3 regions of the Paenibacillus sp. FSL R5-192 genome follow, and region 2 is predicted to be linked to each of the others. Evidence: predicted binding sites of a transcription regulator. Region 2 holds the regulator's gene; each other region holds the start of a gene.
What was found. Region 2 encodes NrdR, which represses ribonucleotide reductase genes. Its sites were predicted from a motif close to AACACNATATATNGTGTT; they were not measured.
Positions count from the first base shown of each region.

Region 1 (4,294 bases), 160 kb from region 2:
CGATTCATGCCACCCCGATAGGGTACAGCCGTAAGCCCATTGTTGCGGAAATAGTTTAGCAGATACTCCTGCGTGGCCCGGTATTCGGTGAAGATAATTACTTTTTCATTCATGTTCCGAACCAGCTCCATCGTTTTCTCCGCTTTGGTATTCTCCTTGATCGCTTTAATATGGGCAACGAGTTCCCAAATCTTGTCCCGAAGGGGAGAGTCCAGCGGAAGTTTCTTCGACAGATTAACAAGCGTCACGAATACAGCATCCCGACTGCTGCACACTTCACGCTGCAATGTAACAAGGGAGAGCATGCTGCTCAGGTTGCCGCCAGCTTCCTGGTACTGGTCTTTAACAAAGGAAGTCACGCCATCATAAAGCGCTTGTTCTTCAGGCGATAATTGCAGATTCACGTTGGAGACGTTCCGTTTGGTAAATTGAACGGGGCCTTCGCCGCGGCGGTTACGAATCATGACTTTGGATAACTCGTTCTTAAGCTGTTCCTGATTTTTCGGAACACGTTTGTCTACAACAAAGTTGGCCGCAAAGTCACCCTGACGACCTAGTTGACCGGGCTTCAGTAGGTTGATCAGATTGAACAATTCACTCATATCGTTCTGCACAGGTGTAGCTGTAAGCAGCAGACAATACTTTTTGCGCAATTTGAGCATGAATTGATAGTTGGTTGTTTTCTTGTTTTTGAGCTTATGAGCCTCGTCAATAATAATCATGTCGTAATCAGTATTCAGCAGCATATCTTTATGCGGGTCACGTTTGGCTGTATCTATGGAAGCAACAACTACTTCATTCTGCCAGGAATAGGCCTTTTTCTGGGCAATAGCAGGGATGCCAAATTTTGAATTCAACTCCCGTACCCATTGCAGTACAAGAGAGGCAGGCACGAGAATGAGTACCTTGGATACGAGACCCCGAACCATATATTCTTTCAGAATGAGACCGGCTTCAATGGTTTTGCCCAGACCCACCTCATCGGCGAGAATGGCCCGGCCTGACATTTCAAATAATACTCTGCGAGCAGTGTCCATCTGGTGAGGGAGTGGGGTAAGGCCTTGTAGATGCTTGAGACATTGGATCTCGTCAAAATTGGGAATCAGGTTGGTCTCTTCGGCTTGAATGCCGAGTTGGAAGAGTCGATAATCCCCCCAAGGACCTCCTTTATCCAGTCGTGATTCCAATTGATTAATCCAAGTCCGATCAAATTCCAAAGGAACGGGCAGCTCAGCTACAGGTTGATTCGTGTGGTGCGGGTTTTTCCGGTTCATGGTGTTTCCTCCCCTGCCATACGTGATGACGTTTTATTCGTAGGTAATAGTATGGACGAATGAGAGTCAGTTCATAACTATGTGGGTTCAAATAAGGAATATTTACACTTGTCACTCCGATGACAGAATAACCTTCCAATCGCTGTTATCCCCAGATTTCTTTGATTCCCTTTTCTGGAGGGGAAATCCGGGGATAGCGTATGCTTTCGATGCAGCTTTCTTTCAGAAAGCTTTTAGGCGAACGCTTCGCTTTTTCAGGTTTTTTCTGTCCTCTCCGTTGACGTGCAAATGATTAGTTTAACTTATATTGAACCCAGAAATTTAGTGAAGGCACATGTTTTTTCTGTGCCAAAAAATTCACAGATGTCGTATTCATGCGTATGAGGGTGTGTGAAGAAGCTTGTCCGAGTATGGGGAGTCTATGAAGATGGACTATGATAAAAGTCGCATGGAAAATCAATATATGGTGTAATATACTGGTTTTGTATCACTATATGTGGTGTTTTATCATAGTTTACTCTTATAGTGAAAATGGAGCTTTATACCGGGGAGGTTGAATGTAGCGATGAAATCAAACCAACGATCGCATCAATTAGAAGGACTTAGCGAAAAAATATTTCTGGACCGATACGCCTGGAAGGACGCTGATTCGAATCATGCCAAGGTCGGAGATGTGGTATTGGTATTAACGAAGGATGATCCCAAGTTCCCAACCAAGGAAGTGGGCGAAATCATAGAACGTAAGGGTCAGATTGTACAGGTAAGGACTCGAAGCGGAGAAATGATTGAGACAAACGTGGAGAAATTGACACTCAACATAGAAAAAACTCCGGAAGAGATGTGGGACCGTCTTGCCAAAGCGATGGCTTCTGTCGAATCCACCGCCGATCAGCGGGCAACGTGGGAGTCCAAGTTCCGCTCTGTGTTGGAAGATTGGAAGTTAGTACCCGGAGGCCGAATTGCTGCGGGTGCGGGGGCAAGCGACGAGTTGACACTCTTCAATTGTTATGTCATTCCGTCTCCGCAAGACAGTCGGGGTGGAATCATGAAGACTTTGACCGAGATGACGGAGATTATGGCACGTGGGGGAGGTGTTGGCATTAATTTGTCCTCTTTGCGTCCTCGCCGAGCGGTGGTGAAAGGTGTCAACGGATCATCCAGCGGTTCCGTATCGTGGGGCGGATTGTTCAGTTATACGACTGGACTGATTGAACAGGGCGGAAGCCGCCGGGGTGCGCTCATGCTGATGATGAATGACTGGCATCCAGATGTGCTTGATTTTATTACCGTGAAACAAACGATGGGGCAGGTGACCAATGCCAATCTGTCTGTATGTGTGAGCAACGCATTTATGGAGGCTGTCAAGCAGGACGGAGATTGGGACTTGGTTTTCCCCGATACGAACGATCCGGACTACGACACCGAGTGGAACGGGGATATGCAGCAATGGAAAGCCGCAGGTCATTCGGTGGTGCACTATCGTACACTGAAGGCGCGCGAAATCTGGCATACCATTATTGAATCAGCCTGGAAATCGGCAGAGCCTGGTGTGGTATTCATGGAGTACTACAACCAGATGTCCAACAGCTGGTACTTCAATCCGATTATCTGTACTAATCCGTGCGGGGAACAAGGCCTGCCTGGCTGGGGTGTATGTAATCTGTCTGCGATCAATCTGTCCAAATTCTACGATGAAACAAATCATGATGTGGCATGGGATGAACTGGCGGAAACCATTCGCATCTCGGCTAGATTTTTGGACAATGTCATCGATGCAACACCATATCATTTTGAGGAAAATAGACTGAATCAGCAGCGTGAACGCCGGGTTGGGCTTGGCACAATGGGACTGGCGGAGCTGATGATTAAGCTGCGTATTCGATACGGCAGTCCTGAATCCCTTGTTTTTCTGGATAAACTGTATGGATTCATGGCGAAGGAGGCCTATCTGGCATCGGCAGAGATTGCAGCAGAGAAGGGAGCTTTCCCAGCTTTCGAAGCTGAACCGTACTTACAGAGTGGATTCATGAAAAACATGGTTGCGACGTACCCTGAAGTGGGAGAGGCCATTCGTAAACAGGGCATTCGAAATGTCACACTGATCACACAGGCGCCAACGGGAAGTACAGGTACGATGGTGGGCACATCAACAGGTATTGAGCCGTATTTCGCCTTCAAGTATTTCCGTCAAAGCCGTCTAGGTTATGATGAACAGTTTGTACCGATCGCACAAGATTGGCTGGATGAACATCCGGGTGAAGCTTTACCAGACTATTATGTGACGGCGATGGATTTGTCGGCTGAGAATCACATACGGGTGCAGGCTGCGATTCAGCAATGGGTGGATAGTTCGATCTCGAAGACGGCCAACTGTCCGGCTGATTTTACAGTGGAGGATACGGCTGAGCTGTACGAACTGGCCTTCGACCTTGGCTGCAAGGGAGTAACGATATACCGCGATGGCAGCAGGGATGTGCAGGTGTTGTCCACGTCGAAGAAGGAAGCGACCCAGGCTGAAGATCAGAACACGGCGGAAGTTGAAGAGAAGACAGTCGTATCTGCTATAGAAAACCCGAATAATGCTGAAGTGCAGGCAAGTGATGGAACTTCCAATAGCCAGGTTGGTGTTAGAACGCATTCTTCCGATCAAGCCCCTTCCTCTTCCACAGTGCTGGATAAACAATATAGAAGTCGTCCTCAAGTACTACGCGGTGCGACATACAAAATCAATACGCCATTCGGTATGGCTTACATTACGATTAATGATCTGGAGGGAACGCCGGGTGAGATCTTCCTGAACGTGGGCAAAGCGGGATCGGACGTGTTTGCCATGGCTGAGGCACTCGGTCGAGTATGCTCTCTGTTCCTTCGATACGGAGATCATGGGCACAAGGTGGAACTGTTGATCAAACATCTCAAGGGAATCGGTGGTTCGGGCGCGATTGGCTTCGGAGCTAATCGAGTGGAATCGATTGCTGATGCAGTCGCCAAAGCATTGGAAAGTCATGTACAGAGCGATG
Region 1 covers NZ_ASPR01000014.1:479,910-484,203, forward strand. Annotated here, with positions in the region: gene C161_RS10565 (DEAD/DEAH box helicase) at 1-1,274, opposite strand, end outside; gene C161_RS10570 (adenosylcobalamin-dependent ribonucleoside-diphosphate reductase) at 1,840-4,294, shown strand, end outside.
Region 1: the regulator NrdR is predicted to act here: its motif matches at 1,761-1,778, upstream of C161_RS10570 (adenosylcobalamin-dependent ribonucleoside-diphosphate reductase).

Region 2 (4,294 bases):
ACCGCCGCCGCACCTATGGCCCCGGTAAGCGGTTCACCGAATGCTAAGGACAACGACACTCACAACAACCTGGCCTATTGGATGTTTTTAAATGCTCATAATGCTGGAGGCTACCAGACTAACCTCAATAACTTCATCAATAACAATATGCCGAAAATGATCAACGCGAGGGCTTCGCGCTTTGAGAGTAATGAGGTCCTTACGTGGCCCTACAATCAATTTGATCAGCCAAATCTGAGGCCTAATCCGGCCAACACACCTGTTCTGGCTGATTACATAGCCCACGAAGTTGAAGCGGCGGTTCTTTACAACCAGATAACTATGGGGAATTGGAGCATAGCTCCCACGGCGCAGTCCTCTAACTTGCCGGCTTGGAACAATGACTACACAGACGTCTTTGATTGGATGTTCGCGCAGAGAAAACCGGTCGTGCCAGGTGCTCCAAGCGGCTTCAAGGCGACAGCCGGTGACGGACAGGTCACATTGAACTGGACCGCCCCTGCTGACGACGGTGGCAGTGCGATCTTGGGCTACAAGGTATGGTATGGCAACGGGACGCCGATTACACTGGATGCGACGGAGACCAAATATACCTTCAAGAACCTGACAAACGGCCAAGGCTACAACTTCACCATCATCGCGGTGAATGCAAAGGGCGACGGCGCGGAGATCAGTGCTACGACGACGCCGATGAAGACGACGACTCCCACTGTGCCTGATTCTGGCGGCAATACGGGAAACACCGGAAATACCGGAAATACCGGCAACATCGGTAATACGGGCAACACCGACAATACGGGCACCGGGACAGACGCTGGAACGTTGAAGTCGACCTACACAGTGAATACACCGAAGGATAAACCCGCGATCACAGACAAAAACGGCAACACCACCCTTCCCGGTGGCGGCGAGATTGCGACCAAAGGCGGGACGAAGATTAAGGTACCCGAAGGCACATCGATAGACTCAAACGGTAAGTTAACCATTCCGGCAGACAAGAGCGCCGAAGTGATACTACCCGGCGACAACAGCACAGTGACCATTTCGGGAGGATCGACGATAGCGAGCGACGGTACGGTTACAGTAGGCGGCAAAGACGCGCATGTGACCCTGCCCAACGGCAACCGTGTGGATATTCACGGCGGATCGAAGATACGGAGCGGCGGAGCGGTTGTGGTAGGACCGAGCGGCGCAAAAGTTAGCTTAGATAACGGCATGTCGCTGAACATCCGTGAGGGTACGGAGCTGGCATTTGATGACGCCACCCCACTGGGCTTCCTCGTGCTATCGGGCAATCCTTTCAGGGATGCCAACATGGACGACTGGTTCTACAACGATATAAATTTCGCCTACACATACGATCTTTTCAACGGCACGACGTCCACGACGTTCTCACCCCGCACCGCAATGACGCGTGCAATGTTCGTGCAGGTACTGTCCAATCTTGAGAACGTAAACCTCTCCAGCTACACGAGTTCCCGCTTTAACGACGTGACGGACGGACAATGGTACACCGCGGCAGCCGAGTGGGCGGCCGAAAAAAGCATAGTTAACGGTACAAACGTAGACCTGTTTGACCCCAATTCACCGATGACGCGCGAGCAGATGCTGGTGATACTGTACAACTACATGAAGTACAAAGGCTATGAGCTCCCTGAAAGCCACTCTAAGCCCTTCACGGACGAGAGTGAGATCAGCTCATGGGCGTTGGAGGCCGTTCAGGCACTGCGGGACATCGGCATTGTAGTAGGCAAGCCGGACAACTTCTTTGCTCCCAAAGCCACCGCCACCCGCGCCGAAGTAGCCACGATCTTTGTAAGATTCGTCGAATATCTGGCTAACTGAAAGCGTATACAGATAAATGCAGACCCTTCCGGTTGGACAATATCCAGCCGGAAGGGTCTCCTTGTTTTCAAACTGTACTTTTTTTGACAACTCCACAGTCAGGACTTTAAAACCTCTATTTTTGCATCTAGAATATTCGTCAACAGGCTCGTCACTAATTCCAAAAATTATAATTAATTAATGCATGTTCTGATTTATTTCACGCACAAAAAAACGCCATCACAATAATGTGATGGCATTCTTGATTATGGAGCCTAGGGGGATCGAACCCCTGACCTCATCGCTGCCAGCGATGCGCTCTCCCAGCTGAGCTAAGGCCCCAGGATATGAAATAGATAACTTGTCCAACACTGCAACGTTCCACAGGCGACTCCTATATCATATAAAATCCAGCTTTCGCTGTCAATCACTTTTTCAAGATCCAAAGTGATTGGAGAAGAACAACCGATTTCACTGGCACATACGGACTGGAACTCCAGACTGCTCTTCTCCCTTTACCCACTTCACTAATCCTCCAGATTGTCTTTGGACAACAGGGATTTCAGTTCTTTCATGAACATATTGATATCTTTGAACTGGCGGTATACCGACGCAAAACGGACATACGCCACTTCATCGACTGGAAACAACTGTTCCATCAATAACTCACCAATCTGGCGACTCTCCACTTCAGCATCGGCTGTATTACGCAGAGATTTCTCCACTTCAGATACCATCATCTCCAGGGTCTCTACGGAGACTGGACGTTTCTCACAGGCACGAATAAGCCCGCGGAGAATCTTGTCCCGGCTGAACTCTTCCCGGCTACCATCTTTCTTAATGACAATCAGTGGAGTCTCCTCAATCATCTCAAACGTTGTAAATCTTCGGGCACACTGCTCACACTCACGGCGACGACGAATGGATTTTGCTTCGTTGGCCGGACGCGAATCAAGCACTTTGGTACCCATATAACCGCAATAAGGACACTTCAAAACAGATCACTTCCCACGTTTTACTTTTTACCACATATTCCCTGTACTGATTTTGTAATGAAAAACGCATTGCCGACACATAATACTTTTACCAACCCGCGAGGAGGTGAACAGCAATGGCACAAAGCAATGGTAACTCCAACAACCTGGTGGTAACTAAAGCTTCCGCAGCACTCGAGCAAATGAAATATGAAGTTGCTCAAGAACTCGGAATCAGCATCCCACAAGACGGATACCAAGGTAACATGACTTCTTACGAGAACGGTTCGATCGGTGGATACATCACGAAGCGTCTGGTAACAATTGCAGAACAGCAATTGGCAGGTCAATACCAATAATATCTGCATCGTAATACGCTACACAGAGGAGCATGGAGCGGCCGGTGAACAACCGGCCTGCTCTGTGCTTCTACTTATATACTTAGAACGTATTATAGATCTTTACATACTGATTATAATAGTAAATGACTCTTTGTACATAGTGACGCGTCTCACCAAACGGAATATCTTTCACTGTATCGAACGAGCCATCCCATACACCATCTCTAAGCCAACTGTTTACTTTGCCTGGTCCCGCATTATAGGCAGCGATCATAACTGCTTCATTGCCATCGAATTGATCGGACAGATTCCGCAGATACCATGTGCCTAACTGAATATTTCGTTCAGGCTCGTGCTTCAATTCCTCCAGCGAAGTGTCGGGAATTTTGGCTTGTTCCAGTATCCAGTTGGCCGTATCCGGCATCAGTTGCATGAGCCCAATGGCACCTCGTTTGGATTCCTTGCTTGTCTTGAAATTAGTCTCCACCTTGATAATGGAAGCAATCAGAAACGGATCAACCTCATAACTCTGAGATTGGGCACGAATCTCTTCCTTATAATGAATGGGATAGAACCATGCCATCCAGTTTGTATTCAGAAATAACACCAGTACAAAGGACACAAACATCAACAGCAGTACACGTTTCTTACGCAATATTCTCATAACAAGCCCTTACGCTGTAGATATGAGTCAATTTGCTGCTCCGTCGCAGACCATAAGCCGCTGTTATCGATGACAATGTCTGCCAGCTGTTTTTTGCGCTCAATATCCATCTGTACATCCATCCGGGCCTCAGCCTGTGCTGCAGTCATTCCATCCCGACTCATCAAGCGATCTCGTTGCACCGATCTCGGGACATATACGACCATAACTTCCTCGAAACCGTCCTCCAGACCTGATTCGTAGAGCAAAGGAATATCAGACACCACAAGTTTATCCGGATGTTGCAATTCGTATGCAGCAGCCCGTTCGCGCATCTCTCTTCGGATCGCCGGATGTGTAATAGCCTCAAGTGCCTTTCGTTCCTCTGGTTGTTGAAAAACAATGCTTCCGAGCTTTTTCCGATCCAGTGTTCCATCTTCGTTCAGTATGGCTTGTCCAAACCGCTTAACAGCGGCGGCCAACACGGGATGCCCGGGCATCATAACTTCCCG
Region 2 covers NZ_ASPR01000014.1:317,577-321,870, reverse strand. Annotated here, with positions in the region: gene C161_RS09855 (S-layer homology domain-containing protein) at 1-1,845, shown strand, start outside; tRNA gene C161_RS09850 (tRNA-Ala) at 2,094-2,166, opposite strand; gene nrdR (transcriptional regulator NrdR) at 2,352-2,819, opposite strand; gene C161_RS09840 (alpha/beta-type small acid-soluble spore protein) at 2,936-3,157, shown strand; gene C161_RS09835 (lytic transglycosylase domain-containing protein) at 3,240-3,803, opposite strand; gene coaE (dephospho-CoA kinase) at 3,800-4,294, opposite strand, start outside.

Region 3 (4,294 bases), on a different contig from region 2:
GCCTGTCTGACCGGCTTGGTCAGAACAGCATCAAAGGCTTCTGCTTCATGCAATTCAATGTGCATACCATAAGGAACAAGAACAATGACGGGCAGATTCTCCAGTCGCTGTTTCAGTTCATGTACAAAATCAACCGCGCCGCCTTCCATTAATCCCATATCCACAACGGCTACATCCGGCATGAATCCTTCCTTGATCCAATCATGCGCTAATGTCACACCAGAGGTCATGTGTACATCCATCTCCCACCTACGCATCAGGGAAGAGACACCTTGCAAAATATCAGGGTCCTTGGCAAGCAACACCTTTTTCCCTTTTAACCGTTGCTGAACACTTGCGAGTTGAGGTAACTCCCAGTATCTGCGCAATGGAAGGGAGATGTTGAATTCCGTCTCATTTTCCTTCACACTACTCACCTGAATACGGCCATGCATGAGAATGGCAAGATTCTGGCTTACAGCTAAACCTAGATTGCTTCCGATCAGTTTTTGGATATTCAAATTTTCATCTTGGCTGTTAAAGGTTGGTGTCTTCTTGTCCGATAACATCTGACCCGTGTACTTCACCTTGAGCTGAAGTGTACCGGTCTCCTCCAATTCTTCTCCGTTCACCACTGCTGTAATCAGAACGGAACCTTCACGCGTTGAATCGAGAGCATACTGAATGACGTGTGCAAGCAACTGTCCAATCTTGACTTCATCACCAACGAACACTTGAGATACATTCAGTTCAAGATTTAATCCCAGCTCAATGTTCTTGCCCGTCGCAATCCCGGCATAGAGATACACGGTATTCTCAATGGTGCCTACCAGATCAAACGGATCATCATGTATAACCGTTTTACCTGCTTCATTAATGTTGAAATTCATCATATTATTCAGCAAGGAAAGCAGAATATTGCCGCTTGTCTCAATCATGTTCACATATTCGGACTGCTCCTCAGGCATATCCGGTGTGCGCATCAGATCTGTCAGTCCCAAAATACCGTTCAAAGGATTGCGAATCTCGTGACTCATTAGCTTCAACATCTGTGTTTTGGTCATAGCCTCAGATTCGGCACGTTCTTTCTCTGCCTGGAGCTGTTCTTGCATTTGTTCCGAATCACTCAATTTCTGCTCCTGAACATGCAACGTGCTTTCCAGATCAACAACATAACCCAGGAATACAGCCATCGCCTTCAGTGTCTTCATATCGGTTTCGCTGATCACATAACCAGGATCATCCATCAGACAGATGGTGCCAAATGTTTCGCCCGATCTTCTCATAATAGGCACGCCCACGAAGAAGCGATTGCCAAGTCCGCTCGTAACGCCCATGGATCGTGTCATCGGATGTTCACATGTATCCGGGATCGTAAGAACGCTACCGTTGTCTCTTAATACCAGGCTGCAATATGAATCCGTAAATGGAAGTGCACTGCCTTTAACAATTAACTCTTCCGTACGATTAAAGGCTTCCAAAATGACATTGGTCACCCCGTCATTCGTCGCAACAAAGATGGTATTGACCTTCAATATACCACTTAATACGTCTACGATATGGGCCGCAGCTTCCTTTATATCTTCATAGAAGCCTCTTGTAATGCCTTCTGCCGTCCCCATGATTCACCCCTCTTATCTAAGCTGCACTTTCAAATCTGTATTTCAGAATGTTTAATCACGTACAGGGGTCATCAAAAATCCGAATAGCTGTCACAATCTATACTTATATGATTAACACCGTAGAAGTATAAGAGAATCATACTCCCTGCCTATTGCCCATTTGTGAACAAAAGCAGGTCTTAAACGGATGGTTTAACGACCGCGAATTCATTGCAACTCGCCTTTTCAGCTCGATTAAAGTCCATCTTGTCCGACTTCGGATATTATACTTGCAGAATAACTAGAAATTATACGCTTCCGCTCAGACTTTGGGAACCTTTATCCGCAGCAATTAAAGGAAAGTCCACTTTGTTCAGTAAGCTGTGTGATCATTATCACACCCAAAAAACCACATATAGTTTATAAATGGATAAGACGAATCTACATATAGTATTTAACGTGAATTGAATGATAACCAAAATCATTTTAGGAGGAACCTTACATGAACATGCTTGAGTATGCCACCCCACCGGCATCCGATCTATTATCCGACCTGGGAAGACGAATTATTGGCGCAGAAGACGCCGATACGCTGAGGGAAAATGCGAATCTGAACGGGGATTCCTTCAGTGGTAAGATGAGCAGGCTCGGTTCGGAGACCGCCAAGTGGCATGCTCTGCGTCATGTGTTGCCGGAAGAGCTTGCCCAAGCTGTGGAGAATGGGGATCTGTATGTACACGATCTGGATCAGTATGCACTTGGAACGACCAACTGTATCTTTATCCCGTTTGACCGTCTCCTTGCTGCGGGTTTCAACACAGGTAACGGATCGGTTCGCACACCTCAGACGATCATGTCTGCCATGGCTCTGGTTGCGATCATCTTCCAATCCCAGCAGAACAGTCAATATGGCGGTGTATCGGCCAATAAAATTGACTGGGATCTGGCCCCTTATGTACAGCGATCGTTCCGCAAACACTACCGCAAAGGGCAACGGCTCTTTGGTGAAAATGTTCTGATCGGGGATGAACAGCTTCATCTGGATAGCATCGAAGCGAAGAATCAATGTCCGCGGGCATATGCCTTCGCCTATGAAGAGACTGAATTGGAGACAGGACAAGCTGCTGAATCACTGATTCATAACCTGAATACGATGAGCAGCCGGGCGGGTGGTCAGATTCCATTTACTTCACTGAACTATGGATTATGTACTTCTGCGGAAGGACGGTTGGTATCACGCTCGTTGCTGGAAGCAACCATTCGTGGTCTGGGCAACGGGGAGACTCCCGTGTTCCCTCAACATATTTTCCAATGTAAACAGGGGATTAATCAGGCTCAAGGAGAGCCGAACTATGATCTGTTCCGGCTCGCAGTCACCTGTTCATCCCGGCGGATGTATCCTAACTTTGTCAATGTGGATGCCTCTTTCAATCTGCCCTACTATCATCCGGAAGATCCGGATACGATCATCGCAACCATGGGATGCCGCACACGTACACTGGCTGACCGGTTTGGTCGCAATCGTCAAAGTGGTAAAGGTAATCTGTCCTTCAACACCATTAACCTCGTGAAGCTCGGCATCCGGTTTGGCATCTGCCAAGGTGCAAGAGCTGTCGCTGACCGAGCCGGATTCTATACTGCTTTGGAGTCAGTTATGCATAATGCCGCTTCCGGCCTGTTACACCGCTACCGAATTCAGACATTGCAGCCTGCCAAGGCATCGGACTTCATGATGCGGGAGGGTGTATGGGAAGGTGGAGAACAGCTTGGCCCGAACGAGCCGGTTGCCGAGCTTTTAAAGCATGGAACATTATCTCTTGGTTTTATCGGTCTCGCGGAATGTATGACAGCTCTCTATGGGCGCCATCATGGGCAGGACCCTCATGTACATCGCGAAGCGCTCAACATTATTCGGACCATGAGAGAGTTCTGTGACCGGATGAGCGAGCAGCATAACTTGAATATCACACTGTTTGCCACACCTGCTGAAGGGTTGTCCGGCAAATTCACGAAGATCGACAGAGAGCGTTATGGCATTATTCCCGGAGTGAATGATAGGGAGTATTATACGAATTCATTCCATATCCCGGTCTACCACACGCTTCCAGCATATCGGAAGATTGAACTGGAGGCCCCATTCCACACTTTATGTAACGCGGGTGCGATCTCCTATGTGGAGCTTGACGGAAACGTTCGGGCCAACACCGCAGCTTTCCTGCGAATTGTACAGTATGCACTGGCGCAGGATATCGGTTATTTCTCCATTAATCATCCAATTGATCGCTGCCCTGCATGTGGTTATGAAGGCGTCATTGGGGATGTATGCCCAAACTGTGAAGCCCACGAGAACCATGTACACTTCCAGCGGTTACGCCGCGTAACTGGCTATCTGACCGGAGATTACAAAGTACGCTTCAATGCTGCAAAGCAGGCCGAAGTGCGGGATCGGGTGAAACACCGGTGAATCTATATGGTTACATCCCGGAATCGGTGAATGAAGGAATCGGCCTGCGTGCCGTGTTGTTCATCAGCGGATGCCGTCACGCCTGTCCGGGCTGCTTCAGTCCGGATTCATGGAGCTTTCGAGCGGGTGAGCCCTTTACAGAGGAGCGGCAGCAGCAGATTCTGCATGAAGTGACGACCCATCCATTGCTGGATGGCGTTACGTTGTGTGGTGGTGATCCCTTTTTCTCGGCAGCAGAATGTACGTCTTG
Region 3 covers NZ_ASPR01000002.1:304,381-308,674, forward strand. Annotated here, with positions in the region: gene C161_RS31290 (hybrid sensor histidine kinase/response regulator) at 1-1,601, opposite strand, end outside; gene C161_RS01340 (anaerobic ribonucleoside triphosphate reductase) at 2,083-4,044, shown strand; gene nrdG (anaerobic ribonucleoside-triphosphate reductase activating protein) at 4,041-4,294, shown strand, end outside.
Region 3: the regulator NrdR is predicted to act here: its motif matches at 2,018-2,035, upstream of C161_RS01340 (anaerobic ribonucleoside triphosphate reductase).